DNA from 2 places in the Staphylococcus epidermidis genome. Region 2 is predicted to be linked to the other one. Evidence: predicted binding sites of a transcription regulator. Region 2 holds the regulator's gene; the other holds the start of a gene.
What was found. Region 2 encodes CtsR, which represses protease genes until heat stress. Its sites were predicted from a motif close to ATGGTCAATAAAGGTCAAACA; they were not measured.
Positions count from the first base shown of each region.

Region 1: the regulator CtsR is predicted to act here: its motif matches at 7,985-8,005, upstream of clpB (ATP-dependent chaperone ClpB).

Region 1 is NZ_AP019721.1:1,858,810-1,875,590, reverse strand. Features, by position in the region: gene addA (helicase-exonuclease AddAB subunit AddA) at 1-938, shown strand, start outside; gene FNL83_RS09120 (fumarylacetoacetate hydrolase family protein) at 1,137-2,042, shown strand; gene FNL83_RS09115 (YisL family protein) at 2,398-2,799, shown strand; gene FNL83_RS09110 (CoA-disulfide reductase) at 2,995-4,311, opposite strand; gene FNL83_RS09105 (Cof-type HAD-IIB family hydrolase) at 4,389-5,210, opposite strand; gene FNL83_RS09100 (metal-sulfur cluster assembly factor) at 5,323-5,631, shown strand; gene FNL83_RS09095 (acyltransferase family protein) at 6,026-7,849, shown strand; gene clpB (ATP-dependent chaperone ClpB) at 8,058-10,667, shown strand; gene FNL83_RS09085 (YjzD family protein) at 10,846-11,040, opposite strand; gene FNL83_RS09080 (beta-ketoacyl-ACP synthase III) at 11,322-12,263, shown strand; gene fabF (beta-ketoacyl-ACP synthase II) at 12,275-13,519, shown strand; gene FNL83_RS09070 (DUF3899 domain-containing protein) at 13,590-13,961, opposite strand; gene opp3b (oligopeptide ABC transporter permease) at 14,203-15,129, shown strand; gene opp3C (oligopeptide ABC transporter permease) at 15,129-16,199, shown strand; gene FNL83_RS09055 (ABC transporter ATP-binding protein) at 16,214-16,781, shown strand, end outside.
Region 2 is NZ_AP019721.1:2,237,574-2,254,354, reverse strand. Features, by position in the region: rRNA gene FNL83_RS11065 (16S ribosomal RNA) at 1-1,187, shown strand, start outside; tRNA gene FNL83_RS11060 (tRNA-Ile) at 1,286-1,362, shown strand; rRNA gene FNL83_RS11055 (23S ribosomal RNA) at 1,546-4,467, shown strand; rRNA gene rrf (5S ribosomal RNA) at 4,538-4,652, shown strand; gene pdxR (MocR-like pyridoxine biosynthesis transcription factor PdxR) at 4,892-6,256, opposite strand; gene pdxS (pyridoxal 5'-phosphate synthase lyase subunit PdxS) at 6,353-7,240, shown strand; gene pdxT (pyridoxal 5'-phosphate synthase glutaminase subunit PdxT) at 7,243-7,800, shown strand; gene FNL83_RS11030 (IS110-like element ISSep2 family transposase) at 8,210-9,409, shown strand; gene FNL83_RS11025 (NupC/NupG family nucleoside CNT transporter) at 9,685-10,899, opposite strand; gene FNL83_RS11020 (CtsR family transcriptional regulator) at 11,056-11,517, shown strand; gene FNL83_RS11015 (UvrB/UvrC motif-containing protein) at 11,538-12,101, shown strand; gene FNL83_RS11010 (protein arginine kinase) at 12,091-13,098, shown strand; gene FNL83_RS11005 (ATP-dependent Clp protease ATP-binding subunit) at 13,112-15,565, shown strand; gene radA (DNA repair protein RadA) at 16,056-16,781, shown strand, end outside.

The DNA of each region.
Region 1 (16,781 bases), 380 kb from region 2:
GTATTTTGGCTAAGCATCAATCGCCTTCATTGCCAAATGATCAAAGATTTGAAAGAGATATTGATCAATTAAATTCTGAAGTGAAGCCACGCGTATCAATAGTGATTGATCATTACGAGGATGTTTCAACTGAAGAAGTGGTCAATGATAATGAAATAAGAACAATCGAAGAATTAAAGGCCATAAATACTGGTAATGAAGATGTGAAAATTAAAATTCATCAACAGCTTTCTTATGACTATCCTTTTAAAGTTAACACGATGAAACCATCTAAACAGTCGGTATCAGAGTTAAAACGCCAATTAGAAACTGAAGAAAGTAATACAAATTATGATAGAGTACGTCAATATCGTATTGGTGTTGCATCATATGAAAGACCCAAGTTTCTTACCCAAACAAAAAAAAGAAAAGCAAATGAAATAGGGACTTTAATGCATACAGTCATGCAACACTTACCTTTTAGAGAACAACGTTTAACAAAAGACGAATTACTCCAATATATCGATGGATTGATTGACAAACAACTTATTGATGAAGATGCAAAAGAGGATATTAGAATAGATGAGATTATGCATTTCATTGATGGCCCTCTCTATATGGAAATAGCTCAAGCTGACAATGTTTATACTGAATTACCTCTTGTGGTAAATCAAATTAAAGTTGATGGACTTACAAGTGAAGATGAAGATGTATCCATTATTCAAGGTATGATTGATTTAATATATGAAAGTGACGGACAATTTTACTTTGTTGATTACAAAACAGATGCTTTTAATAGAAGAAAAGGTATGAGTGATGAAGAAATAGGGAATCAGCTCAAAGAAAAATATCAGATACAAATGACGTATTATCGAAATACTTTAGAAACCATACTTAAACGACCTGTAAAGGGTTACTTATATTTTTTCAAATTTGGTACATTAGAAATAGATGATTAAAATTCAAAGTTACTTTGATAAAGTGGGAAACAATAAGCCGTGTTTTCATCCTAACCAAGAAAACACGGTTTCACTGTATATATGTCTGTTATTAAGCTTACAAATAAACTTTCTTAATTTTCTTACTTTTATATTTGTTATTTGAACTTAGATATAGTTATAATATGTAATAAGATATAGATGAGGAGTTGATTATGAATGAAATTTCTATCATTCAAACATAATGACAGAACTTCATATGGTGTTAAAGTAAAACGTGAAGATGCTGTTTGGGATTTACCAATGGTTTTTGCTGAGTTTGGGGACAAAGACTTTAATCCTAAAACTTTAATTGCAGGTTTACAGCAAAATCAAACTTTAGACTTTCAAGAGCAAGTTCGAAAAGCAGTTGTCGCAGCAGAAGAAAGTGGAAGAGATGAGGAATTTAAACTTTTATTCACTGATATTGATTTTCTACCACCAGTGACACCTCCTAATAATGTGATTGCATTTGGTAGAAATTATGAAGATCATGCTAGTGAATTAAATCATGAAGTTGATAGTTTATACGTATTTACTAAAGCGGCTTCATCTTTAACTGGTGATGAAGCAACAATTCCTAATCATAAAGATATTACAGAACAATTGGACTATGAAGGCGAACTTGGAATTGTAATTGGAAAATCAGGCGAAAAGATTCCTAGAGGATTAGCTTTAGATTATATTTATGGGTACACAATTATCAATGATATTACAGATCGTACTGCGCAAAGTTCACATGATCAAGCATTCTTATCAAAAAGTTTAACTGGGGCATGCCCAATGGGCCCTTATATAGTAACCAAAGACGAATTACCTGCGCCAGAGAATGTAAATATCGTAACAAAAGTGAATAACGAAATTCGACAAGATGGCAACACTGGTGAGATGATTTTAAAAATAGATGAACTCATCGAAAAGATTTCAAAATATGTAGCTTTACATCCAGGCGATATCATTGCAACTGGTACACCCGCTGGTGTGGGTGCTGGTTTACAACCACCACAATTTTTACAACCAGGTGATGAAGTCAAAGTAACTATAGATAATATTGGCACTTTAACAACATATATATCTAAAAATTAAGAGTTATACAATTCTTTAAAAAGTTAAAGGGGAGTGGAGTAAATATGTTACTCCCTAATCCCTAACTTGCTTTGTCTGTAGAAATTTTAGTGTAATTCTATGTGTTGAGCGTTGGAATTTAATTTGCTTATTTTAAAATTTCTGTTCAAAAACTTGATATTAATACATTTTTAGTTCAGTCATCGAATGACTATTCGTTAAAAAAGTCTGGGATATTATTTTTATTCTAGACTTTTTTGTATACTTATCAAAATATTTATTATTTTAATTATTGATAAAAATTGAAGTAATGGAATCATCAAATATTTAGAAATATGTTATGATGATTTAGAAATAAAAAGATGGGGGGACAAACATGTTACATGTCCATATTTTAAGTTGGGTATTAGCAATTATTTTATTTATCGCAACTTATTTAAATTATTCACAAACGCAAGGTGCATCACCTTATTATAAGCCTTTGCATATGGCATTAAGATTATTCATGCTATTAACATTAATTTCTGGTTTTTGGGAATTAATCGAAGAGTTTATGGCTGCCTCTAATGGTGAAGGTGGAAATCATATGCTACTTACTTTAAAAATGTTATGTGGTTTAGCTGTTATCGCATTTATGGAAATTTCTATTGCTAAAAGAAAAAAACAACAGACTAGCCATAAATTCTTTTGGATTACTATTATTTTAATCATAATTACAATGGCTATTGGTGTTATTTTACCTTGGGGCCCAATTTCTAAAATATTTGGAATAAGTTAAACATGCTTGGATACAATAACGTACGATTTATATTTATTGAAGTATGAACATCATATTATTCCTAAAAAAAAGACCAAAATGAATTCAAAAAATTCATTTTGGTCTTTTTATATGAAAATTATAAGTTCATTTTCCTAAATAGTCACTCTTGCTATTTCTCCCATTCTATTCATAAATTATGATTTGTGTGGAATGTTATTGCGCTTTATACCCAATTAAATTAATTAAATCTTTTGGATGACTATAAGGAGGTGCATATGCTACTTCAAATTCTGTTAAATCATCCACAGTAGCATTATTCATCATTGCCATTGATAATACGTCTATTCTTTTATCGGCACCTTGTTTACCAACTGCTGCTGCGCGTATAAGTTTTCTCGAGTCTTTTTCAAAATAAACACGTAAATGTAGTGGTGAATTTCCTGGGTAATATCCTGCATGAGCTCCTTGCTTAACTTCAACCATATCATAATCGAAATTTTTAAGTTCATTTGGTTTGATGCCAACACTTGCTAATGTATAGTCAAAAAATTTCACTATATTATTTCCTAGATAACCTTTAAAGTGAATAGACGAATTTCCAGAAAGTTGTTCAGCTATAATACTTGCACCACGGTGTGCTCCCCAAGCAAGTGGAACCTGTGCCGGTAAATTCACATGACGATAATGTGAAGTAATAACATCACCTAATGCATAAATATTTGGTATATTTGTTTGGAAATTATGATTTACTGGGATATATCCTTTATCATTCAGTATGACGTTAGATGATTTAATAAATTGTGAATTTGGATGAGTACCTACACCTTCGATAATAAGATCAAAGTTTTCAACTTTACCAGATGTGAATGTAACTTCATGTCCATTGACGTGACTAATTTCTTCGTTAAATCTATAAGTGATATTTCTTTTTTCTATTTCGTCGATGATGGGTTGATTCATATCTTGATCCATCAGTTTATTAATATTTGTAGAGCGATGAATCCATGTGACATCCAAACCTCTATGATGTAAATTTTCAAGGACTTCTAAAGAGATGTAACCCGCGCCAACAACAAGTGCACGTTGTGCTTTGGTATTCGTAATAAAGGTATCAATTGTTTCAGTATCTTCGAGATTTCGCACAGTAAATGAGATATCACTATGAGTGTTTAATCGATTTGCAGATGCGCCAGGACTTAAAATCAATGTATCGTAGCTTTCTTCAAAAGTTTGATTAGTTTGATGATTTAAGACAGTAACTTTTTGTCTCTCATCATTGATTTGTATAACTTCATGGTATGTTTTTACAGTGATTTGCTTTTTGTCATAAAATTGATTGGGCGTGTATGCTAAAACTTTACGACGGTCCTCGATAACGTTGCCAATATAATAAGGTAATGCACAATTAGCAAAGCTCATGTCTCTATCTTTTTCAAAAACAATGATTTCACTCTCTTTATCTAATCTTCGAATTTGACTTGCACAAGTCGCACCACCAGCAACTGCACCGACTATTATAATTTTATTCATAGCTGTCTCTCCTTTATATATGTATGATATTGAAACACGTATGCCTTTTTAATCATCACTTGGATTGTTTATTCAACTTAATAATAACGCATTTTCAAATTAAAAAAGTCATTTAAATAACGACCTATTCCGTCTTCATTATTACTAAACGTAGTCTCATTTGCTATTTCTTTTAAATCTTTCAAGCCATTGGCCATTGCAATGCCATGGGTCGCAAACTTTATCATTTCTATATCATTGTCCTCATCACCAAACGCAATGATATGATCGTCGGCGATGTTTAAATAGTTTTGAACATGCTTGATTCCACGTGCTTTGTTAATCCCACGTTTCACAATTTCTATTACTGGAAACGGTGCGCCCCAACGACGATGTTCAATATTTTCTGCATAAAAATGTGTTAACATATCTTTAATTTCAGGAATATTTTCTTCTTCTGCTTCAACAAGTAATGACGTAGGTGCTTCATTAAGATTTTCAAGTAAATTACCCGTTTGAATTTTAGGATTTCCCATTGAAAAACCTTCGAAAAGTCTTGGATCATAACTATTTATAAAGACGTAGTCTTTTACTTCAGCAATGATATTTGTAATATGAGATTGTTGAAGTGCTGTAATAATATTTTTAGAAATTTCTACATCAAGTACTTCATGTATCACTTTGAAATCGTTTGCTTTTGGATGATGTACAAATGCTCCATTAAAGTTAACAACAGGTGTGCTCATATTTAGTTCATGATAATACATCTGGCTTGCGCGATAAGGTCTTCCAGTAGCAATCATAACGTAGTGTCCACATTGTTGTAATTCGGTTAATACTTGTTTAGTGTAAGGTGAGATTTCTTTATTGTCATTTAATAATGTACCATCTAGATCTAGACAAATTAAATAAGGTTGCATATATTACTCCTTGTGTTGTTAATTATCATGTAACAGTATCATAGCATTTTATTGGCGTTTTGTCGGATATTTGATATATTGGTGTAAAGAAAATTTTAAAGAGGTGATACTGATGGAAGAAGCACTAAAAGATAGTATCTTAGGCGCTCTTGAAATGGTAATAGATCCTGAGTTAGGGATAGATATCGTTAATTTAGGTTTAGTATATAAAGTTGATGTTGATGATGAAGGTTTATGTACAGTTGAAATGACATTGACTTCGATGGGATGTCCATTAGGACCACAAATTATTGAACAAGTTAAGAGTGTTTTGGCTGAGATTCCTGAAATTTCTGATACAGAAGTGATGATTGTATGGAGTCCACCTTGGAATAAAGATATGATGTCACGATATGCCAAAATAGCTTTAGGCATCGGATAATATAAAGGATAGCTACTCATTGTTTGGAATAATGATGTAGCTATCCTTTTTAATTATTAAAGAAAATTCAATAAGAATTATCGTATGTTCATTTAATATTTTTATAAATTGGGCCTATAATAAAATTGAATTAATATTACAAATGTATTACAATACTTAAGACTTATAACCTTTTAATGAGGTATATCTTACGAAGTATGATAATTAATTCAATGGAAACGTGCGCTATATGATAGGGATAGCTATAACATAAGAGAATGACCTTGTTAATTTAAATGAGATAAAATTTGTTTGAATAAGTTGATTAGAAGCAATAGCGTTCGTCTTATGAAATTGATTAGTAAAAAAGTTACTTGTCTAACGAAATTTATTATTAATAGGGAAGAATGTAACAATGAGAAAAAAATTAAATAATGAATATCGCTCTGCTAAAAAAATACGATATATGCCTGGATTAGATGGTTTGCGAGCAATTGCAGTCATTGGTATTATTATTTATCACTTGAATAAACAATGGTTAACAGGTGGTTTTTTAGGCGTAGATACTTTTTTTGTTATTTCAGGTTATTTGATTACGAGCTTATTACTTAAAGAGTATGAAGATACTGGAACAATAAATCTTAAAAATTTTTGGATTCGTCGTATTAAAAGGTTATTACCAGCGGTATTTGCATTAATAGTAGTAGTTGGAATTGCAACTTTATTATTGCACCCCGAGCATATTGTAAGAGTTAAACATGATATGATAGCAGCAATATTTTACGTATCTAATTGGTGGTATATTGCTAAAGATGTCAATTATTTCGAGCAATTTTCTTTTATGCCTTTAAAGCACCTATGGTCACTAGCCATTGAAGAGCAGTTTTACCTTTTTTTCCCAGCAGTACTCTTATTATTTATGGCAATAGTTAAGAAAAAGAAAAATGTCATACTGATGTTTTGGATCATATCCCTGGTTTCATTATTAATGATGGTTGTTATTTCTCAACCTCACTTGAACCATTCTAGAGTATATTTTGGAACTGATACAAGATTGCAGACACTGCTTTTAGGTGTACTTCTAGCATTTATCTGGCCACCTTTTAAATTAAATCCCAATCCACCTAAAGGATTAAAAACTGTGATTAATAGTGCGGGTATCATAGGACTTACATTTTTAATTCTATTATTCTTTACTGTTAGTGATGAAAGTGATTGGATTTATAACGGTGGATTTTATCTTATTTCAACAATGACTTTGCTAATTATTGCAAGTGTTGTTCATCCAACGACAATTTTAGCTAAGTTATTAGGAAATCCTTTATTTGTCTACATTGGAAAGCGTTCATACAGTTTATACTTATGGCATTTTCCTGTAATTAGCTTTATTCATAGTTATTTTATTGATGGTCAATTACCAACTTATGTTTATATTATGGATATCGTAATTACTGTATTATTAGCCGAATTATCATTTAGATATGTTGAAACGCCATTAAGAAAGGAAGGTCTAAAGGCTTTTACATTTAAAAAAACTTACAAACCTCAGTTTATTAGAACAATTGTAACGTTAATTATGTTGTTACCTTTTATTTTTATACTAGTTGGAGCTTTCGATAAATTCGGAAAAGATACAATTTCAAATAAAGCACAAACATTTAATACAAACGAGGCTGATCAATATCTTATTCATATGATACCGATTGATAATATTTCGTTAACTAGCGATGGTAAAACCAAAGAGAATAAGAAAGACAATGATGTATATACACAAATTAAGCCATTATTAATTGGTGATTCAGTTATGGTAGATATAGGGGAACAATTTAAAACGAAAGTACCCAAAGCTAAAATCGATGGCAAAGTCGGTCGTCAACTCTATCAGGCCGAGAGCCTCGTTAAAAATCAATATAGACATTATAATAAACCATCAGACCAAATCATACTTGAGTTAGGTACAAATGGTGATTTTACAAAAGAACAATTAGATAATTTAATTGACAAATTTGGCAAAGCACAAGTGTATCTTGTGAATACAAGAGTGCCAAGATCATATGAAAGTCATGTTAATGAGTTGATGGCAAAAGCAGCTAAAAATAAAAAGAATGTAACCCTAATTGATTGGTATAGTCGCTCAAAAGGGCATACAGAGTATTTTGCTCCAGACGGAATCCATCTTGAAAATGATGGCGTAGAGGCATTGACAGATGAGATATTAAAAAATATAAAGAAGAAATAATAAATTAATCATTGAGGAAGAACTCTATTCATTTGGAATTAAGTTCTTTCTCTTTTTTCATTTCTATGTCGTAATAAAATGAAAAAATAAGCTTTTATTGTTGATTAAATAGATAGGAAGGTCTATAATATAGTTAAGGTCAAAGAAAGTCAAAGTCAAATTTGATTTCTCTATATTGATCTACTCTTAATGATAGAGGTGAAATAATTTGGATATTAATCAAATGACATATGCTGTACAAGGTGCCTTACAAAAAGCAGTCGCGTACAGTAAAGAATATGAATTACAAAACATTGAAGTTGAAGCATTGTTAAAAGCTGCAATGAATGAAAATGATAGTTTATTTAAAAGTATATTAGAACGAGCAAATATTGATGTTGATCAATTAATAAAAGCATACGATAATCAATTAAGTCATTATCCAACTGTACAAGGTGACAATGTTCAGTATGGACAGTATATTAGTGCTAAAACAAATGAATTATTAGACAAAGCCGAGAAATATATGAAGTCCTATGAAGATGAGTTTATTTCTATGGAGCATATATTACGTGCAGCCATAGATACTGATGAAACTACTCAAAAATGGGTCGGCAATAAAGTAGAAGTGATAAAAGAAATTATAACTAAAGTTAGAGGGGGAAATCATGTGACATCTCAAAATCCAGAAGTAAACTATGAAGCTTTAGAAAAATATGGTCGTGATCTTGTAGAAGAAGTACGTCAAGGTAAAATGGACCCTGTCATCGGTAGAGATGAAGAAATACGTAATACAATTCGTATATTAAGTCGAAAAACAAAAAATAATCCGGTTTTAATCGGTGAACCAGGTGTAGGTAAAACTGCAATTGTTGAAGGTTTAGCACAACGAATTGTACGTAAAGACGTTCCAGAATCATTACTCGATAAAACGATTTTCGAGCTTGATTTAAGTGCCTTAGTTGCAGGTGCAAAATATAGAGGTGAATTTGAAGAACGTTTAAAAGCAGTATTGAAAGAAGTAAAAGAATCTGAAGGTCGAATCATCTTATTCATTGATGAAATTCATATGTTAGTAGGCGCTGGTAAAACTGATGGTGCTATGGACGCAGGAAACATGTTGAAACCAATGCTTGCGCGTGGTGAATTGCATTGTATAGGTGCTACGACATTAAATGAATATCGTGAATATATTGAAAAAGATTCAGCATTAGAACGTCGTTTCCAAAAAGTTGGGGTCAGTGAACCTGATGTTGAGGATACAATATCAATTTTACGTGGTCTAAAAGAACGTTATGAGGTCTACCATGGTGTACGTATACAAGACCGTGCACTTGTTGCAGCGGCTGAGCTATCTGATAGATATATTACCGATAGATTTTTGCCAGATAAAGCTATAGATTTAGTCGACCAAGCGTGTGCGACAATACGTACAGAAATGGGATCAAATCCAACAGAGTTAGACCAAGTAAATCGTCGAGTAATGCAATTAGAAATTGAAGAAAGTGCCTTGAAAAATGAATCTGATAACGCAAGTAAACATCGTTTAGAAGAGCTTCAAGAGGAATTATCTAATGAAAAAGAAAAACAATCCTCTTTAAAATCACGTGTTGAACAAGAAAAAGAAAAAATTGCTAAAGTACAAGAAAAACGTGCTGAACTAGATAGTAGTCGTCAAGCTCTTGAAGATGCACAAACAGAAGGTAATCTTGAAAAAGCAGCAGAATTACAATATGGTACAATTCCGCAATTAGAAAAAGAATTGCAAAAATTTGAGGAAGCCTTTCAAGATGAAACTGGCGAAGATAGTGAAAGAATGATTCGTGAAGTCGTTTCAGATGAAGAAATAGGCGACATAGTTAGTCAATGGACAGGTATACCTGTATCTAAACTTGTGGAAACAGAAAGAGAAAAGCTATTAAGTTTAAGTGACATCTTACACAAACGTGTAGTAGGTCAAGATAAAGCAGTTGATTTAGTATCAGACGCAGTAGTTAGAGCACGTGCTGGAATTAAAGATCCGAATAGACCAATCGGAAGTTTCTTATTCTTAGGACCTACTGGAGTAGGTAAAACTGAATTAGCAAAATCGCTTGCTTCATCACTTTTCGATTCTGAAAAACATATGATTAGAATTGATATGAGCGAATATATGGAAAAACATGCTGTATCACGTTTAATTGGTGCACCTCCAGGTTATGTAGGTCACGATGAAGGTGGTCAATTAACTGAAGCAGTTAGACGTAATCCATACTCAGTTATTTTGTTAGACGAAGTTGAAAAAGCACATAGCGATGTTTTTAATGTATTACTTCAAATACTAGATGAAGGTCGTCTTACGGATTCTAAAGGTAGAAGTGTTGACTTTAAAAATACCATTATCATCATGACTAGTAATATTGGTTCACAAGTATTACTTGAAAATGTAAAAGATGCTGGTGAAATTAGTGATGATACAGAGAAAGCAGTTATGGACAGTCTACATGCATACTTCAAACCTGAAATATTAAATCGTATGGATGACATCGTGTTATTTAAACCATTATCAGTTAATGATATGAGTATGATTGTAGATAAAATTTTAACACAATTAAATATGAGATTATTAGATCAACATATCTCAATTGAAGTGACAGAAGAAGCGAAAAAATGGCTAGGTGAAGAAGCGTATGAACCACAATTTGGTGCAAGACCATTAAAACGCTTTGTTCAACGACAAATAGAAACTCCAATTGCACGTATGATGATTAAAGAAAGTCTACCTGAAGGTACAATAATTAAAGTAGATTTAAATGACAATAAAGAACTTGATTTTAAGGTTGTTAAACCTACGTCTTAATCTAGCAAAATATTAATTTGTAAAATAAAAAGAGTCCGGGTCATAAAACTATGTCCCGGGCTCTTTTATAATATAAAGGCAGTTGATGATTGAATTAAAAATACGTTAATATCAATCTTTTCAACACATGTTATAGGAGGACAAGCATTCATGCCCTCCTACACTATTATTTAAAGAATTAAGATTCGTATTGATTTGAACCTTTAGACGGCTTAAGAATTGGATCTAAAATAGCTACAACAATAGTGAAGATGACAGCAATAATAATTGGATTAATTACATTTAGTTCTGGTCCACTATTTAAGCTATTCAATACGAAATTAACCATTTGAAGTAACAATACTGCCCAAATGAATGTCATGAGGTATCTCATATTATATAACCTCCACTTGTTTATTCGTTAACTCTATTTTAAGTGATAATATCTTATTTGTATAGTATAAATCTAAGACGTTGGTTATCTCATACTTTTAATTAAAAGTAAAATAAGAAATTAGAGTATGTTGCAATTATAAAGATGTATTTAGTGAAGTTTGTTAAAATACATAATGGAAATGTTTTGTATTGATTGGGAGGCTCTCTGCTTGAGTTTAAAAACATGAATATGTTAAATTAATACCTGGTATTAAAAATTTTTTAAGAAGGTGTACAACCATGAATGTGGGTATTAAAGGTTTTGGTGCATATGCACCTAAAAATATTATAGACAATGCCTATTTTGAGCAGTTTTTAGAAACTTCAGATGAATGGATTTCTAAAATGACTGGTATTAAAGAAAGACATTGGGCAGACGAAGATCAAGACACATCTGATTTAGCATACAATGCAAGTATTAAAGCGATAGAGGATGCCGGCATTCAGCCAGTAGATATAGACATGATTATCGTTGCTACAGCTACTGGGGATATGCCTTTCCCAAGCGTGGCTAACATCTTACAAGAAAGACTAGGAACAGGTAAGGTTGCTACTATGGATCAACTTGCTGCATGTTCTGGCTTTATGTATTCAATGATTACTGCTAAACAATATATACAATCTGGTGATTACAAACATATTTTAGTTGTGGGTGCTGATAAATTATCTAAGATTACCGATATGACTGACCGTTCTACTGCTGTATTATTTGGAGACGGTGCTGGAGCTGTTGTCATGGGAGAAGTTGCTGAAGGTCGTGGTATCATTAGCTATGAAATGGGTTCAGACGGTAGTGGTGGTAAATACTTGTACTTAGATAGAGAAACTGGCAAACTCAAAATGAATGGTAGAGAAGTATTTAAATTTGCTGTGAGAATTATGGGTGATGCATCTACGCGTGTAGTTGAGAAAGCTGGTTTATCGTCTGAAGACATAGACTTATTTGTTCCACATCAGGCTAATATTAGAATTATGGAATCTGCGAGAGAGAGATTAGGAATAGAAAGAGAAAAAATGAGTGTCTCAGTAAATAAATATGGTAATACTTCGGCTGCCTCAATACCATTAAGTATTAATCAAGAATTGCAAAATGGAAAAATCAAAGATGACGATACTTTAGTCTTAGTTGGCTTCGGTGGAGGTCTAACTTGGGGCGCAATCGTTATTAAATGGGGAAAATAGGAGGATAACGTATGAATAAAAATAATAGAGTTGTTATAACGGGTATCGGAGCCTTATCTCCAATTGGTAACGATGCTAAAACAACATGGGACAATGCACTAAAAGGTGTTAACGGTATAGATAAAATCACAAGAATAGATACTGATGATTATAATGTACATCTTGCTGGTGAATTGAAAGATTTTAATATAGAAGACCACATTGATAGAAAAGAAGCTCGCCGTATGGATCGGTTTACACAATACGCGGTGGTTGCTGCAAGAGAAGCGGTTAAAGATGCACAATTAAATATTAATGAAAAAAATGCCGACCGTATTGGTGTATGGATTGGTTCTGGTATCGGTGGTATGGAAACTTTCGAAGTTGCACATACAACACTTGTAGAAAGAGGACCACGTCGAGTAAGTCCATTTTTCGTTCCAATGTTAATTCCTGATATGGCTACTGGTCAAGTTTCTATTGATTTAGGTGCCAAAGGGCCCAATGGTTCTACAGTAACAGCTTGTGCTACGGGGACTAACTCAATAGGTGAGGCATTTAAAATTATTCAACGTGGTGATGCAGATGCAATGGTGACTGGTGGAACAGAGGCACCTATTACACATATGGCAATCGCAGGGTTTAGTGCAAGTCGTGCATTATCTACAAACAATGACCCTGAAACAGCTTGTCGACCATTCCAAGAAGGCCGTGATGGCTTTGTTATGGGTGAAGGGGCAGGTATTGTTGTACTTGAATCATTAGATTCAGCTAAAGAGAGAGGCGCTGAAATTTACGCTGAAGTTGTAGGTTATGGTTCCTCTGGCGATGCACATCATATTACAGCACCTGCGCCTGAAGGTGAAGGTGGCTCACGAGCTATGCAAGCTGCTTTAGATGATGCTGGAATCAAAGCTCAAGATGTACAGTATTTAAATGCACATGGCACAAGTACACCTGTTGGAGATTTATATGAGGTTCAAGCGATTAAAAATACATTCGGTGATGCTGCGAAGTCATTAAAAGTAAGTTCAACTAAATCAATGACTGGACATTTATTAGGTGCTACAGGTGGAATTGAAGCTATTTTTTCTGCGCTATCAATTCGTGATTCAAAGGTAGCCCCTACAATACATGCAATCACACCAGACGAAGAATGTGATTTGGACATTGTTCCGAATGTAGCCCAAGACTTAGACATTACCTATGCAATGAGTAATAGTTTAGGATTTGGTGGACATAATGCAGTGTTAGTATTTAAAAAATTTGAAGACTAAAATTAAATAAATGTAAACAAAAATCTTCAAGTGATGAGTTATTAATTTAGCTACTCACTTGAAGATTTTTTTATATTAATAAAGATACTCCGATACTCACAATTATATAAGTGAGGTTAATAATCAATGTTGGAACTACCCATGGGGAAATAATATAACTTTCTTTTTTAACTTTTTGTGGATTGAAAAAGTGGTCATTTTTCATCATACGTTTTCTCTTAGTTGAGGAAAGTTGATACTTTAAACGACGAAATCCAAAACTTGTAGCATCAAATATTCCTTCTTGAATGAGTAAAATAAGGAAAGCAATTATAAAAATAATGAATGATGTATAAAATAAGATATTGATTAAATTTATAAAGTGATTTGAATAAAATAACCATATAATTATTGATAAAACTGGCGTAAATAATGACGAAATCAAATAAGAATTTATGGACATTAATGAAACCTCCTATCTATGCTAAATGTATTTTAACTTAATATTAGAAAAGGGTAGATTTTTATATTGCAAAAGTAAGAGAATAAAACAAAAAAAGTCATTTATCTATATTTACTATAGTACTGTAATGCAAAATGATATTGCAATTGTATAAATATTATAGATATAATAAAGATTAATATTTCTGAAAATTATGAAGGGAATGTCAATTTTGAATATTCTTTAATTTAGGAGGGTGTATATGACTAAATATGTGTTGAAACGATTGTGTTATATGTTTGTGTCGTTATTTATTGTTATAACAATTACATTTTTCTTAATGAAATTAATGCCAGGATCTCCGTTTAATGACACAAAACTTAATGCGCAACAAAAAGAAATATTAAATGAAAAGTACGGTTTGAATGATCCAGTAGCATTACAATATGTTAATTATTTGAAAAATGTAGTAACAGGTGATTTTGGCAACTCATTTCAATATCATAATATGCCAGTGTGGGATTTAGTTAAACCACGATTGATACCTTCAATGGAGATGGGAATAACAGCTATGGTTATTGGTGTTGTTTTAGGTTTAGTATTAGGTGTTGCTGCTGCTACTAAACAAAATACATGGGTAGACTATACAACAACAATTATCTCTGTTATCGCAGTATCAGTGCCGTCATTTGTCTTAGCAGTTTTATTGCAGTATGTATTTGCAGTTAAGTTAGAATGGTTTCCAGTTGCAGGATGGGAAGGTTTTTCTACAGCTATTTTACCTTCTCTAGCACTATCAGCTACAGTTTTAGCAACTGTTGCAAGATATATTAGAGCTGAAATGATTGAAGTACTCAGTTCAGATTACATACTTTTAGCTCGAGCTAAAGGAAATTCTACTTTAAAAGTGCTCTTTGGACATGCATTACGAAATGCATTAATTCCTATTATTACAATCATTGTACCTATGTTAGCAGGTATATTAACAGGAACATTAACAATTGAAAATATCTTTGGTGTTCCAGGATTAGGTGATCAATTTGTTCGTTCTATAACTACAAATGATTTTTCAGTCATCATGGCTACAACGATATTATTCAGTACTTTATTTATTGTTTCGATCTTTATTGTAGACATTTTATATGGTGTTATCGATCCAAGAATTCGTGTACAAGGGGGCAAGAAATAATGAGTAATAAAGAAGATGTTACAAACATTAATGGCGATATTTCTAATGCAACGATGTCACATACAAGTAATGATATTTCGAATACAGATTTTATTATTAGAGATTTAGACTTGAATCAAGAGCCAGAAATGCCACGTCAAAGTAAGAATTTTTGGCAAGATGCTTGGTCACAATTGAAACGTAATAAATTAGCAGTAATCGGAATGATAGGTTTGTTGCTTATAGTTATTATGGCATTTATAGGACCATTAATGAATAAACACGATTTTGCTGAGCAGAATGTTGATCATCGTAATCTCCCAGCAAAAATACCATTATTAGATCATGTTTCATTTTTACCTTTTGACGGTAAAGGTACGGACGGTAAAAATGCTTACAAAGAAGCAGGTGCGAAAGAAAACTATTGGTTTGGTACTGATCAACTTGGACGTGATTTATGGACACGTACTTGGAAAGGTGCTCAAATTTCACTTTATATTGGTGTAGTTGCTGCATTATTAGATATTTGTATTGGCGTTGTATATGGAGCCGTTTCTGGTTTCTTTGGAGGCAGGGTAGATGATGTGATGCAAAGGATTTTAGAAATTATTGCTTCTATACCCAATTTAATTGTCGTTATTTTATTCGTACTTATTTTTGAACCATCAATTTGGACTATTATATTAGCTATGTCAATTACTGGCTGGCTGGGGATGAGTAGAGTGGTACGTGGAGAATTTTTAAAATTGAAAAATCAAGAATTTGTTTTGGCATCTCAAACATTGGGTGCTTCTAAATTCAAGTTAATCTTTAAACATATATTACCTAACACATTAGGAGCAATTGTCGTTACATCAATGTTTACTGTTCCAAGTGCAATATTTTTCGAAGCATTTTTAAGCTTTATTGGAATAGGGGTGCCTGCGCCTAAGACGTCATTAGGATCTCTTGTCAATGATGGGCGTGCAATGTTGTTGATACATCCTCATGAATTATTTATTCCAGCAATCATTTTAAGTTTATTGATTTTATTCTTCTATCTATTTAGTGATGGACTACGTGATGCATTCGACCCAAAAATGCGAAAATAAAGGAGGTAAAAGTAATGACAGAAACGGTATTAGAAGTAAATGATTTGCACGTTTCCTTTGATATTGCTGCAGGAGAAGTGCAAGCTGTCAGAGGCGTGGATTTTCATTTAAATAAAGGGGAAACGTTAGCCATTGTTGGAGAATCTGGATCTGGAAAATCTGTAACAACTAAGGCAATTACAAAACTTTTTCAAAAGGATACAGGAAGAATAAAAAAGGGAGAAATCTTATTTTTAGGTGAGGACTTAGCTCAGAAAAGTGAAAAAGAACTGATACAGCTAAGAGGTCGAGATATTTCAATGATATTTCAGGATCCTATGACTTCTTTAAATCCAACAATGCAAATCGGAAAGCAAGTCATGGAACCTTTGATTAAACATAAGAAATTAAGTAAAGCAAAGGCCAAGCAAAGAGCATTGGAAATTTTGAATTTAGTTGGGTTACCTCGTGCTGAAAAACGATTTAAAGCTTATCCACATCAATTTTCAGGAGGACAACGTCAGAGAATAGTTATTGCAATAGCATTGGCATGTGAGCCTAAAATATTAATTGCTGATGAGCCTACAACTGCTTTAGATGTGA
Region 2 (16,781 bases):
TAGGGAATCTTCCGCAATGGGCGAAAGCCTGACGGAGCAACGCCGCGTGAGTGATGAAGGTCTTCGGATCGTAAAACTCTGTTATTAGGGAAGAACAAATGTGTAAGTAACTATGCACGTCTTGACGGTACCTAATCAGAAAGCCACGGCTAACTACGTGCCAGCAGCCGCGGTAATACGTAGGTGGCAAGCGTTATCCGGAATTATTGGGCGTAAAGCGCGCGTAGGCGGTTTTTTAAGTCTGATGTGAAAGCCCACGGCTCAACCGTGGAGGGTCATTGGAAACTGGAAAACTTGAGTGCAGAAGAGGAAAGTGGAATTCCATGTGTAGCGGTGAAATGCGCAGAGATATGGAGGAACACCAGTGGCGAAGGCGACTTTCTGGTCTGTAACTGACGCTGATGTGCGAAAGCGTGGGGATCAAACAGGATTAGATACCCTGGTAGTCCACGCCGTAAACGATGAGTGCTAAGTGTTAGGGGGTTTCCGCCCCTTAGTGCTGCAGCTAACGCATTAAGCACTCCGCCTGGGGAGTACGACCGCAAGGTTGAAACTCAAAGGAATTGACGGGGACCCGCACAAGCGGTGGAGCATGTGGTTTAATTCGAAGCAACGCGAAGAACCTTACCAAATCTTGACATCCTCTGACCCCTCTAGAGATAGAGTTTTCCCCTTCGGGGGACAGAGTGACAGGTGGTGCATGGTTGTCGTCAGCTCGTGTCGTGAGATGTTGGGTTAAGTCCCGCAACGAGCGCAACCCTTAAGCTTAGTTGCCATCATTAAGTTGGGCACTCTAAGTTGACTGCCGGTGACAAACCGGAGGAAGGTGGGGATGACGTCAAATCATCATGCCCCTTATGATTTGGGCTACACACGTGCTACAATGGACAATACAAAGGGTAGCGAAACCGCGAGGTCAAGCAAATCCCATAAAGTTGTTCTCAGTTCGGATTGTAGTCTGCAACTCGACTATATGAAGCTGGAATCGCTAGTAATCGTAGATCAGCATGCTACGGTGAATACGTTCCCGGGTCTTGTACACACCGCCCGTCACACCACGAGAGTTTGTAACACCCGAAGCCGGTGGAGTAACCATTTGGAGCTAGCCGTCGAAGGTGGGACAAATGATTGGGGTGAAGTCGTAACAAGGTAGCCGTATCGGAAGGTGCGGCTGGATCACCTCCTTTCTAAGGATATTATTCGGAACATCTTCTACGAAGATGAGGGAATAACGTGACATATTGTATTCAGTTTTGAATGTTTATTAGCATTCAAATTATATAATGGGCCTATAGCTCAGCTGGTTAGAGCGCACGCCTGATAAGCGTGAGGTCGGTGGTTCGAGTCCACTTAGGCCCACCATTTATTTGTACATTGAAAACTAGATAAGCAAGTAAGATTTTACCAAGCAAAACCGAGTGAATAGAGTTTTAAATAAGCTTGAATTCATAAATAATCGCTAGTGTTCGAAAGAACACTCACAAGATTAATAACTAGTTTTAGCTATTTATTTTGAATAACAATTCAAAATATGGTGGAAACATAGATTAAGTTATTAAGGGCGCACGGTGGATGCCTTGGCACTAGAAGCCGATGAAGGACGTTACTAACGACGATATGCTTTGGGTAGCTGTAAGTAAGCGTTGATCCAGAGATTTCCGAATGGGGGAACCCAGCATGAGTTATGTCATGTTATCGACATGTGAATTTATAGCATGTCAGAAGGCAGACCCGGAGAACTGAAACATCTTAGTACCCGGAGGAAGAGAAAGAAAAATCGATTCCCTGAGTAGCGGCGAGCGAAACGGGAAGAGCCCAAACCAACAAGCTTGCTTGTTGGGGTTGTAGGACACTCTATACGGAGTTACAAAAGAACATGTTAGACGAATCATCTGGAAAGATGAATCAAAGAAGGTAATAATCCTGTAGTCGAAAACATATTCTCTCTTGAGTGGATCCTGAGTACGACGGAGCACGTGAAATTCCGTCGGAATCTGGGAGGACCATCTCCTAAGGCTAAATACTCTCTAGTGACCGATAGTGAACCAGTACCGTGAGGGAAAGGTGAAAAGTACCCCGGAAGGGGAGTGAAAGAGAACTTGAAACCGTGTGCTTACAAGTAGTCAGAGCCCGTTAATGGGTGATGGCGTGCCTTTTGTAGAATGAACCGGCGAGTTACGATCTGATGCAAGGTTAAGCAGCAAATGTGGAGCCGCAGCGAAAGCGAGTCTGAATAGGGCGTTGAGTATTTGGTCGTAGACCCGAAACCAGGTGATCTACCCTTGGTCAGGTTGAAGTTCAGGTAACACTGAATGGAGGACCGAACCGACTTACGTTGAAAAGTGAGCGGATGAACTGAGGGTAGCGGAGAAATTCCAATCGAACTTGGAGATAGCTGGTTCTCTCCGAAATAGCTTTAGGGCTAGCCTCAAGTGATGATTATTGGAGGTAGAGCACTGTTTGGACGAGGGGCCCCTCTCGGGTTACCGAATTCAGACAAACTCCGAATGCCAATTAATTTAACTTGGGAGTCAGAACATGGGTGATAAGGTCCGTGTTCGAAAGGGAAACAGCCCAGACCACCAGCTAAGGTCCCAAAATATATGTTAAGTGGAAAAGGATGTGGCGTTGCCCAGACAACTAGGATGTTGGCTTAGAAGCAGCCATCATTTAAAGAGTGCGTAATAGCTCACTAGTCGAGTGACACTGCGCCGAAAATGTACCGGGGCTAAACATATTACCGAAGCTGTGGATTGTCCTTTGGACAATGGTAGGAGAGCGTTCTAAGGGCGTCGAAGCATGATCGCAAGGACATGTGGAGCGCTTAGAAGTGAGAATGCCGGTGTGAGTAGCGAAAGACGGGTGAGAATCCCGTCCACCGATTGACTAAGGTTTCCAGAGGAAGGCTCGTCCGCTCTGGGTTAGTCGGGTCCTAAGCTGAGGCCGACAGGCGTAGGCGATGGATAACAGGTTGATATTCCTGTACCACCTAGTATCGTTTTAATCGATGGGGGGACGCAGTAGGATAGGCGAAGCGTGCTGTTGGAGTGCACGTCCAAGCAGTAAGGCTGAGTGTTAGGCAAATCCGGCACTCATAAGGCTGAGCTGTGATGGGGAGAGGAAATTGTTTCCTCGAGTCGTTGATTTCACACTGCCGAGAAAAGCCTCTAGATAGATAACAGGTGCCCGTACCGCAAACCGACACAGGTAGTCAAGATGAGAATTCTAAGGTGAGCGAGCGAACTCTCGTTAAGGAACTCGGCAAAATGACCCCGTAACTTCGGGAGAAGGGGTGCTCTTTAGGGTTCACGCCCAGAAGAGCCGCAGTGAATAGGCCCAAGCGACTGTTTATCAAAAACACAGGTCTCTGCTAAACCGTAAGGTGATGTATAGGGGCTGACGCCTGCCCGGTGCTGGAAGGTTAAGAGGAGTGGTTAGCTTCTGCGAAGCTACGAATCGAAGCCCCAGTAAACGGCGGCCGTAACTATAACGGTCCTAAGGTAGCGAAATTCCTTGTCGGGTAAGTTCCGACCCGCACGAAAGGCGTAACGATTTGGGCACTGTCTCAACGAGAGACTCGGTGAAATCATAGTACCTGTGAAGATGCAGGTTACCCGCGACAGGACGGAAAGACCCCGTGGAGCTTTACTGTAGCCTGATATTGAAATTCGGCACAGCTTGTACAGGATAGGTAGGAGCCTTTGAAACGTGAGCGCTAGCTTACGTGGAGGCGTTGGTGGGATACTACCCTAGCTGTGTTGGCTTTCTAACCCGCACCACTTATCGTGGTGGGAGACAGTGTCAGGCGGGCAGTTTGACTGGGGCGGTCGCCTCCTAAAAGGTAACGGAGGCGCTCAAAGGTTCCCTCAGAATGGTTGGAAATCATTCATAGAGTGTAAAGGCATAAGGGAGCTTGACTGCGAGACCTACAAGTCGAGCAGGGTCGAAAGACGGACTTAGTGATCCGGTGGTTCCGCATGGAAGGGCCATCGCTCAACGGATAAAAGCTACCCCGGGGATAACAGGCTTATCTCCCCCAAGAGTTCACATCGACGGGGAGGTTTGGCACCTCGATGTCGGCTCATCGCATCCTGGGGCTGTAGTCGGTCCCAAGGGTTGGGCTGTTCGCCCATTAAAGCGGTACGCGAGCTGGGTTCAGAACGTCGTGAGACAGTTCGGTCCCTATCCGTCGTGGGCGTAGGAAATTTGAGAGGAGCTGTCCTTAGTACGAGAGGACCGGGATGGACATACCTCTGGTGTACCAGTTGTCGTGCCAACGGCATAGCTGGGTAGCTATGTATGGACGGGATAAGTGCTGAAAGCATCTAAGCATGAAGCCCCCCTCAAGATGAGATTTCCCAACTTCGGTTATAAGATCCCTCGAAGATGACGAGGTTAATAGGTTCGAGGTGGAAGCGTGGTGACACGTGGAGCTGACGAATACTAATCGATCGAAGACTTAATCAATTTTTAAAAAACGTTTTGCGACGCAAAATCTTACTTACTATCTAGTTTTGAATGTATAATCATTCATTTGTCTGGTGACAATGGCAAGGAGGTCACACCTGTTCCCATGCCGAACACAGAAGTTAAGCTCCTTAGCGCCGATGGTAGTCGGACTGACGTTCCGCTAGAGTAGGACGTTGCCAGGCAAATATCGTATGGATGCGATGAGCCTAATCGAGACCGAAAGGTCTCTTTTTTTTATGCAAAAATAGTTCTAAAAAAGAAAGTATTAATAAATAAATTCGCTACTTAACAACTTTTATAAGAGGTAATTTCATATGTGGCTTATAAAGGTTAAGTAACATATCCAACCTTAAATGCTTTAATTACTGTTGTGTATCGTAACAATAATTAAAGCATTTTAAAGTTTCTTAAAATCTAGTATTTATATAACGAGTGAATGAATTAATGCATTAACATGATCTTCTAATTCTTCTTTTTTTATCCCCCCAAATCCTAAAATAAATTTTGGATAAACTTTAGAATAATTTTCGTAATGATAAGGTTTTAATTTTAAATTATTTTTTTTCGCATTTTTTAAACATTGTTTCATTGACAATCCATTATTAACAGTTATTGTAAAATGCATTCCAGTTAGTGCGCCTTCAATCTTTATTTGAGTATTGTAGGGCTTTAATCGTTTTAAAATATAATCAAGTTTATCTCTATATATCTTTCGCATTTTATTCAAATGTCTTTCAAATTTCCCACTTATCATGAATTGAGCAACCATGTGTTGAACATGCACAGGCACTGTATTTCCCTCTTTATATTTTTGATTATTATATTTGTGCATTAAATTTTGTGGCAAAACAATATATGCAATCCTACAGCTTGGATATAAAGATTTTGAGAAAGTACTAATATAAATGACTTTTCCTTTTGTGTCTAAACTTTGTAATGCAGGTATGGGTTTGCCAAAATATCTAAATTCTGAATCATAATCATCTTCGATAATATATCTTTGCTTAGCTTGATGGGACCAATTGATTAATTGTGTTCTTTTTTTTAAATTGGTGACATAACCAGTTGGAAATTGATGAGATGGTGTTATATACAAAATATTGTTATTTGTATTTAAAATAGGGTCGATTTGTATTCCATTTTGTTCAACTGGGACTTGAATATAACTTATACCTTTTTTATCAAGCGTATGTTTAATAGGTGGATAACTTGGCTGTTCAATAATAAATTCTTCTTTTTTTAGTAAATTGGTTATCATATCGAGTAACTGGCTTGTTGATGATCCAACAATAATTTGATTTGGGTGACAAGTGACGCCACGACTATTAAATAAGTAATGTGAAATTTGTTGCCTTAAAATATATTCCCCTTGACGCTCGCCTCGTTGTAATAGTGATAGCTGATGGTCTTCAAAAACGTCTTTCGCATATTTTCTAAAAATGTGCATAGGAAAACTTTCAGAATCAATTTCAGCTAAATTAAAAGCATATTTATATTGTCGTTGCTTCTTTTCTAAGTTATCAGTGTTTAATTGATTTGTTTGTCGATGTATCACTGGCAACGATTCTATATCGGAAACGAAGTAGCCAGATCTAGGTTTCGAATAAATGAAACCCTCATCTACAAGTAATTGATATGCATGTTCTATTGTAGTGTGGCTAACAGATAAATAGTTACTTAACTGTCGTTTAGATGGAAATCTATCATTTGATTGATATTGACCTTCGATAATTTGATTTTTTAACTTTTCATATAACGATAAATAAAGTGGTTGATTTACTTTCAATTAACTGACCCCTATCTTTATGTACAAATTGAACCTTTTTAAATATCAGTTTATCTCGTAAAATATATTTAATCAATAAGAAAAGGGGTAAGTAGTATGTCTAAAATAGTAGGATCAGATCGAGTTAAAAGAGGAATGGCTGAAATGCAAAAAGGCGGTGTCATTATGGACGTCGTTAATGCAGAACAAGCTAAAATTGCTGAAGAAGCCGGAGCTGTTGCCGTAATGGCATTAGAGCGTGTACCATCAGATATTCGTGCTGCTGGCGGTGTTGCACGTATGGCGAATCCTAAAATAGTTGAAGAAGTTATGAATGCCGTATCAATTCCGGTTATGGCTAAAGCCAGAATTGGTCATATTACAGAAGCTAGAGTTTTAGAATCGATGGGTGTTGACTATATAGATGAGTCTGAAGTATTAACGCCTGCAGACGAAGAATATCATTTAAGAAAAGATCAATTTACAGTTCCTTTTGTGTGTGGCTGTCGTAACTTAGGTGAAGCAGCACGACGCATTGGTGAAGGTGCGGCGATGTTGCGTACGAAAGGTGAACCTGGTACTGGTAATATTGTTGAAGCTGTCCGTCATATGAGACGTGTTAATTCTGAAGTTAGCCGCTTAACAGTTATGAATGATGATGAAATTATGACATTTGCAAAAGATTTGGGTGCACCTTATGAAGTATTAAAACAAATTAAAGATAATGGACGTCTTCCTGTAGTTAATTTTGCAGCTGGTGGTGTTGCTACGCCTCAGGATGCAGCACTAATGATGGAATTAGGTGCAGATGGTGTATTTGTTGGTTCAGGTATATTTAAATCTGAAGATCCTGAAAAATTTGCTAAAGCTATCGTTCAAGCTACAACACATTATCAAGATTATGAGTTAATCGGAAAATTGGCTAGTGAGCTAGGTACGGCTATGAAAGGTCTAGATATTAATCAAATTTCACTAGAAGAAAGAATGCAAGAGCGTGGTTGGTAATGATTAAAATTGGTGTTTTAGCCTTACAAGGTGCTGTACGTGAACATATACGTCATATTGAATTAAGTGGTTATGAAGGCATTGCTATAAAAAGAGTAGAGCAACTAGATGAAATTGATGGTCTAATATTACCTGGTGGAGAGTCTACAACATTACGTCGTTTAATGGATTTATATGGATTTAAAGAAAAGTTACAACAATTAGATTTGCCAATGTTTGGAACATGTGCTGGATTAATTGTTCTTGCAAAAAATGTTGAAAATGAGTCTGGTTATTTAAATAAATTAGATATAACTGTTGAGCGTAATTCATTCGGTAGACAAGTCGATAGCTTTGAATCTGAACTTGATATTAAAGGGATAGCAAATGATATTGAGGGAGTATTTATTAGAGCACCTCATATTGCTAAAGTGGATAACGGAGTGGAAATACTTAGTAAAGTTGGAGGTAAAATAGTAGCCGTCAAACAAGGACAATACCTCGGTGTTTCTTTCCATCCAGAACTAACTGATGATTATCGTATCACTAAGTATTTTATTGAACACATGATTAAACATTAATCATTTTGTAATATTTGATTTACAAATTAGTTTCTATTAATTTTAACAATTTATTTTGAAGGAAGTTTAATAAATTGTAGTTTATTTTACTCTATGTGTGAGATAACGATTGATTGTTCTAATTATTTGTCAAAATTCTAATATTTAAATCATTTAAAACATACTAAGATTAGCTATGAAGAAATCTATGACGATAGATTTTTTCATAGCTATTTTTTATAGTTATAGAGAGAAGTAGACTGTCCAGACTCTTGGATTTTAAATCCGTATAAAAAACAAGTCAGCTTTACTCTCGCCTTTTGAAATTCGTTTGTAGTATGTTGGGTTCTTGAAACCGTGTATAGGAAAATGAAATGAGAAAGGTTGAGTAAAGTTTTTAGCTTCTCAATTATTCAAAGGAGGTTTTTTTATCGATTACTTAGGTGTTGATATTAGTAAAAGAAGTAGTGTAGTTGCACATTATAAAAATGAAAAATTCCAAAAAGAGTTTTTCATCCAAAATAATAAAAATGGTTACAACTATTTACTCAAGTATTTGAATGACTTAGACCACCCACAACTCATTTTTGAATCTACAGGTATCTATTCAAGAAGTATGGAACGATTTTGTTGTGTAAATCAAATTAACTATATTCAAATGAATCCGTTAGAAGCCAAATTTAAAACGAGCGCTCTAAGATCATGGAAAACTGATCAGGCAGATGCTCATAAGCTTGCTTGTTTAGGACCGACGCTTAAACAAACAGACAACTTACCTATACATGAGTTAATATTCTTTGAATTAAGAGAACACGTCCGTTTTCATCTAGAAATCGAGAATGAACAAAATCGACTTAAATTTCAGATCCTTGAATTATTCCATCAAACATTCCCTGGTTTAGAAAGATTATTCAGTAGTCGATATTCAATCATTGCACTCAACATCGCAGAAATCTTTACTCATCCAGACATGGTTCTTGATATCGACAAGGAGGTACTGATTACACATATATTCAATTCTACAGATAAAGGAATGTCAATGGATAAAGCTACAAAATATGCACTTCAATTAAGAGTGATTGCTCAAGAAAGCTATCCTAATGTCGATAGACATTCCTTTCTAGTCGAAAAATTACGCTTACTTATTCAACAATTAAAACAATCTATTCATCATCTCAAACAATTAGATGATGCCATGATTCAATTAGCACAACAACTCGATTATTTTGAAAATATTCATTCGATACCTGGTATTGGTAAGCTAAGCACAGCTATGATTATTGGGGAGATTGGTGATATTAAGCGATTTAAATCAAATAAACAACTCAATGCTTTTGTTGGCATTGATATCAAACGATATCAATCAGGTCATACACACTGTAGAGATACCATCAACAAGCGTGGTAATAAAAAAGCGAGAAAACTTTTATTTTGGGTGATTATGAATATAATAAGAGGGCAGCATCATTATGACAATCATGTCGTCGATTATTACTACAAACTAAGAAAGCAGCCTAATGAGAAACCTCATAAGACTGCCATCATTGCTTGTATAAATCGATTATTAAAAACAATTCATTATCTTGTAATGAATCATAAATTGTACGATTATCAAATGTCACCACATTAGCCAAACGTACAATCAAATGTAGTTTAACACCTTATTCAAAAAAATTAAAATGAACGGTTTAGTTAAGTAATGCTTATTTTAATTATAAGTACTTGACTAATCGTAGGAAAGAGGCTGGGACAAACACAGGCTTTTTCAATACATTGGCAGATTGAGTGTCATTGAAGAAGCTCGAAATTTAGAAAAATGTATTTTTGATGAGTGAACATTTACGATTTGAATTAAAATAAAAGCAAGAGAAACAAAAACGTTACTCTTGCTTAAATCTACGTATGTTAGATAAAGAATCCTGCAATAGCCGCTGATATAAACGAAACAAGTGTTGCACCAAATAATAATTTTATTCCGAAACGAGCAACAACGTCACCTTTTTCATCATTCAATGATTTAATAGCTCCTGAAATAATACCAATTGAACTAAAGTTTGCGAATGATACTAAGAAGACAGAGGTAATTCCTTTAGCATGTTCCGATAATCCAGTCGCTTTACCTAAATCTTGCATTGCTACAAATTCATTAGATAGTAATTTTGTAGCCATTACTGAACCAGATTGAACTGCATCTTGCCACGGTATTCCAGTTAAGAAAGCGAAAGGTGCAAAAATAAATCCAATAAGCGTTTGGAAGTTCCATTGAATAGCACCGCCAGACATAAAGCTTAAGATTCCACTCACCATTCCATTTAATAAAGCAATAATTGCAATATAACCTATCAGCATAGCGCCTACAATAACTGCTACTTTAAATCCATCTAGTATATACTCCCCAAGCATTTCAAAGAAAGATTGTTTTTTTGTTTCGTTCTCAGCAATTAATAATTTGTCGTCTTCCTCATTGACTTTATAAGGATTAATGATAGATGCAATGATAAAACCACCAAATAAGTTAAGCACTACTGCAGTCACAACATATTTTGGTTCAATAAGTGTAAAATAAGCGCCTATAATTGATGCTGATACCGTTGACATCGCTGAAGCAGTTAATGTATATAAGCGTTGTTTAGGTATGTAAGGTAATTGTTTTTTTAATGAGATAAAGACTTCAGATTGTCCTAGAATTGCTGCCGCGACCGCATTGTAAGATTCTAAACGGCCCATTCCATTAATTTTTGAAATTAAAAATCCCAATAAGTTAATAATTAGTGGAAGTATTCGTGTATATTGTAATATACCTATCAATGCTGAAATAAAAACAATAGGTAACAAAACGCTAAAGAAGAATGGTGGTTGTTTAGGATCAATAAATTTAAAGCCACCAAATACAAAATTGACACCGACCGCTGCTTTAGCTAATAAATAATTAAAACCATCTGAAATACTCCCAATAACTGAAATTCCCAAATTAGTTTTAAGTAATATAAATGCAAATATTAGTTGAATTACTAATAGCAATCCAACATATCGCCAGCGAATATTTTTTCTGTCTGAACTAAATAAAACTGCGAGTGCTAAAAAGAAAATGATTCCTAATATCCCAATCACAATATGCATATTTCTTCATTCCTTTAAATTTTTTCTATTTTCTATCATACAACAAAATGAACACGCTAACATCATTAATTTGAAATTTTAAAATCAAATTGGTTGAAAAAGGTCAAAGATGGTCATATAATATAGTCAAAGAAGGTCAAAAAAGAGGTGATATCTATGCACAATATGTCCGACATCATAGAACAATACATTAAGCGGTTATTTGAAGAAGCAGATGAAGATGTTGTAGAAATACAACGCGCTCATATTGCTCAACGTTTCGATTGTGTTCCTTCTCAACTTAACTATGTTATTAAGACACGTTTTACTAATGAACATGGTTATGAAATAGAAAGTAAACGTGGTGGCGGTGGTTACATTCGAATCACTAAAATTGAAAATAAAGATGCAACAGGTTATATTAATCACTTACTACAATTAATAGGTCCATCTATTTCTCAACAACAAGGGTATTATGTCATAGATGGTTTGTTAGATAAAGGTTTGATCAATGAAAGAGAAGCTAAAATGATACAGACCATTATTGATAGAGAAACTTTAAAAATGGATGTTGTTGCACGCGATATTATAAGAGCTAATATCTTAAAACGATTACTACCAGTTATTAATTATTACTAGGTTAGGTGAGGTGTTTAAAATTGCTTTGTGAAAATTGCCATTTTAATGAAGCGGAAGTTAAACTTACTGTTAAAGGTATAGATAGTACGCATGAAAAATGGGTATGTTCAGTATGTGCCCAAGGAGAAAATCCCTGGTTACATTCTAATGATGATAATACGTATCATACACACCAAGACGATATAGAAGAAGCATTTGTAGTGAAACAGATACTTCAACACCTCGCTGCAAAACATGGTATTAATTTTCATGAGATGGCATTTAAAGAAGAAAAAAAATGTCCAACGTGTCAGATGACACTTAAGGATATTGCACATGTTGGTAAGTTTGGGTGTGCTGATTGTTATGCTACGTTTAAAGAAGACATCATTGATATAGTTCAACGTGTTCAAGGTGGTCAATTTGAGCATGTAGGAAAAACACCACAATCATCTTATAAGAAACTTGCAATAAAAAAGCAAATTGAAGAAAAATCAAAATATCTAAATAAATTGATAGATGATCAAGAGTTTGAAGAGGCAGCGATTGTTCGTGATGAAATTAAAGCTTTAAAAAGTGAAAGCGAGGTGTCTCATGATGAGTAATATCCATACTAATATTAGTGAGTGGATGAAGATGTCTGAGGAGACACCTGTTATTATTTCTTCCAGAATTCGATTAGCTAGAAATCTTGAAAACCATGTCCACCCACTTATGTTCCCTTCAGAGCAAGAAGGATATCGAGTGATAAATGAAGTTCAAGATGCGCTTCCCAACTTAACTTTAAATCGATTAGATACGATGGATCAACAAAGTAAAATGAAATTGGTTGCGAAACATCTTGTGAGTCCTGAACTAGTGAAACAACCTGCTTCAGCAGTAATGTTAAATGATGATGAATCGGTAAGTGTTATGATAAACGAAGAAGATCATATACGAATACAGGCTCTAGGAACTGATTTATCGCTAAAGGATTTATATCAACGCGCTTCTAAAATTGATGATGAATTAGATAAAGCGTTAGACATTAGTTATGATGAGCATTTAGGATATTTAACTACCTGTCCTACTAATATTGGTACAGGAATGCGTGCAAGTGTGATGCTACATTTACCTGGACTCTCCATTATGAAAAGAATGAACAGAATTGCACAAACAATTAATCGTTTTGGATTTACAATTCGAGGTATATACGGAGAAGGGTCACAAGTATATGGTCACATTTATCAGGTTTCAAACCAACTTACACTAGGGAAAACAGAAGAAGACATTATCGATAACTTAACTGAAGTTGTAAATCAAATTATAAATGAAGAAAAGCAAATAAGAGAAAGACTTGATAAACACAATCCTGTAGAGACACTGGATAGAGTTTATCGATCATTAGGTGTACTACAAAACAGTAGAATTATTTCTATGGAAGAAGCCTCATATCGTTTGAGCGAAGTGAAACTAGGTATTGATTTGAATTATATTTTGCTTGAAAATTTTAAATTTAATGAATTAATGGTAGCAATACAGTCACCATTTTTAATAGATGACGATGATAATAGAACAGTAAATGAAAAAAGAGCTGATTTATTAAGAGAACATATAAAATAGGAGGTATTTATACATGTTATTTGGTAGATTGACTGAGCGTGCACAACGTGTGTTGGCACATGCACAAGAGGAAGCAATTCGTTTGAACCATTCTAATATTGGAACAGAACATCTTTTGCTTGGTTTAATGAAAGAGCCAGAAGGTATAGCTGCAAAGGTATTAGAAAGTTTTAATATTACTGAAGATAAAGTCATCGAAGAAGTTGAAAAACTTATCGGTCACGGTCAAGAGCAAATGGGCACACTACATTATACACCGAGAGCAAAAAAAGTAATTGAACTGTCTATGGATGAAGCTCGAAAGCTACATCATAACTTTGTAGGAACAGAGCATATACTATTAGGTTTAATTAGAGAAAATGAAGGTGTTGCAGCACGTGTATTTGCAAACCTAGATTTAAATATTACTAAAGCACGTGCCCAAGTTGTAAAAGCTTTAGGAAGTCCAGAAATGAGTAATAAAAATGCGCAAGCTAATAAGTCTAATAACACGCCTACTTTAGATGGATTAGCTAGAGATTTAACTGTTATTGCTAAAGATGGAACGTTAGATCCAGTCGTAGGACGAGATAAAGAAATTACTCGTGTAATTGAAGTTTTAAGTCGTCGTACTAAAAATAATCCTGTGCTAATTGGTGAACCCGGTGTTGGTAAAACAGCAATTGCTGAAGGACTTGCGCAAGCAATTGTTAAAAATGAAGTACCAGAAACTTTAAAAGACAAACGTGTAATGTCATTAGATATGGGTACAGTCGTAGCTGGCACTAAATATCGTGGTGAATTTGAAGAAAGATTGAAAAAAGTTATGGAGGAAATTCATCAAGCTGGTAATGTTATTCTATTTATCGATGAACTTCATACTTTAGTTGGCGCTGGTGGCGCAGAAGGAGCAATTGATGCATCTAATATTTTAAAACCCGCTTTAGCTCGTGGAGAATTGCAATGTATAGGTGCCACAACATTAGATGAATATCGTAAAAATATAGAAAAAGACGCTGCATTAGAACGTCGTTTCCAACCAATTCAAGTGGATGAACCTACAGTTGAAGACACGATTGAAATCTTAAAAGGATTACGTGACCGTTATGAGGCTCATCACAGAATTAATATCTCAGATGAAGCTTTAGAAGCGGCTGCTAAATTGAGTGATCGTTATGTTTCAGATCGTTTCTTGCCAGATAAAGCCATTGACTTAATTGATGAGGCAAGTTCAAAAGTTAGACTTAAAAGTCATACAACGCCAAGTAATTTAAAAGAGATTGAACAAGAAATTGATAAAGTAAAAAATGAAAAAGATGCTGCAGTTCATGCTCAAGAATTTGAAAATGCCGCTAATTTAAGAGATAAGCAATCTAAACTTGAAAAGCAATATGAAGATGCTAAAAATGAATGGAAAAATGCACAAGGTGGTTTAGATACTGCCTTATCTGAAGAAAATATCGCTGAAGTAATAGCTGGTTGGACAGGTATTCCTTTAACTAAAATTAATGAAACTGAATCAGATCGTTTATTGAATCTTGAAGATACACTTCATAAACGTGTCATTGGACAAAACGATGCTGTCAATTCAATTAGTAAAGCTGTTCGAAGAGCTCGTGCTGGTCTTAAAGATCCAAAACGTCCAATCGGTAGTTTTATTTTCTTAGGACCTACAGGTGTGGGTAAAACTGAATTAGCTCGTGCTTTAGCTGAATCTATGTTTGGTGAAGACGATGCAATGATTCGCGTAGATATGAGTGAATTTATGGAGAAACATGCTGTCAGTCGATTAGTTGGTGCACCTCCAGGATATGTAGGACATGATGACGGCGGTCAATTGACTGAAAAAGTTAGACGTAAACCATACTCTGTGATTTTATTTGATGAAATTGAGAAAGCACATCCTGACGTTTTTAATATTCTTCTACAAGTTTTAGATGATGGTCATTTAACAGATACTAAAGGTCGTACTGTGGACTTCCGTAATACTGTGATTATTATGACTTCTAATGTGGGAGCTCAAGAATTACAGGACCAACGCTTTGCTGGTTTTGGAGGTGCTTCAGAAGGTAGTGACTACGAAACTGTCAGAAAAACAATGATGAAAGAATTAAAAAATTCATTCCGACCAGAATTCTTAAACCGTGTTGATGACATTATTGTCTTCCACAAACTTACAAAAGATGAATTAAAAGAAATTGTTACAATGATGGTAAATAAACTTACACACCGTCTTTCAGAGCAAAATATTAATATTGTTGTTACTGATAAAGCGAAAGAAAAAATTGCAGAAGAAGGATATGATCCTGAATATGGTGCTAGACCACTCATTAGAGCAATTCAAAAAACGGTTGAAGATAATTTAAGCGAATTGATTTTAGATGGAAATAAAATTGAAGGTAAAGAAGTAACAATTGATCATGATGGTAAAGAATTTAAGTATGATATTCATGAAATTACAGCCAAAAAAGAAACAACAGAATCATAATTAAATTATTATAACTTTAATTTCGCATATTGAGTTACTACAATTATAACGTTAAATATTAAATTAAAAAAAGTGAGATAGAAAGCGTAAGTAATTCCCTGTCTCACTTGGCAATGAGGACTAGAGTTGAAAATTGAGATTAGCCCAAGTACAACTCGGTTGTCAATTGCCAATAAATAAAATGCCTGGGACAATCATTGTCTCAGGCATTTTCTATACTAAGATAACCACTTAAATATATAATAATAAACAATGAATGAGGTAAATCAATTTAAAATTTTACTTATATTTTTGCTGAATCATCATTAGTATAATTGCCAGAATGTTTAAACAGATAAGCATATGATGAATGTTATAGGTTCATTATAGAAATATTATGAAAGGGTTATAGACTTATAAGTGTTATCAACATCATTATTTAATTTTAATTTGTCAGATTCAACTTGTCAGTTTAAAATAGATTTGTTCATATTAAATCGGAGGTGTCTCAATGGCCAAGAAAAAAGTAATATTCGAATGTATGGCATGTGGCTATCAATCTCCTAAGTGGATGGGCAAGTGCCCTAACTGTGGTGCGTGGAATCAAATGGAAGAAATAGTAGAAAAGGTTGCTCATCCTAAACATGGTGTAAAAACAAAAGAAACAGCAGGTAAGGTACAAAAGTTAAATAGCGTTAAGCATGAAGCTACCCCTAGATTACTTACAGAATCAAAGGAATTTAACCGTGTTTTAGGTGGAGGTATTGTAAGTGGTTCGTTAGTACTAATAGGTGGAGACCCAGGTATTGGTAAGTCAACTTTATTGCTACAAATTTGTGCTGCGCTGTCACAAAATAAGAATGTTTTATATATTACTGGTGAGGAATCTATTAATCAAACTAAGTTGCGCGCTGATCGTTTGGAAGAAGATTCTAGTCATCTTAATGTTTTAGCCGAAACTGATTTAGAAGTGATACATCAAACTGTAAAAGAAGAGAGACCTGACTTACTTGTTGTTGATTCGATTCAAACAATCTATCATCCGGAAATTAGTTCCGCACCTGGATCGGTATCACAAGTAAGAGAGAGTACGCAAAGTTTAATGAACATTGCTAAACAAATGAATATTGCCACATTTATTGTGGGACACGTAACAAAAGAAGGACAAATCGCCGGACCAAGATTATTGGAACATATGGTTGATACAGTTCTTTATTTTGAAGGAGATGAGCATCAC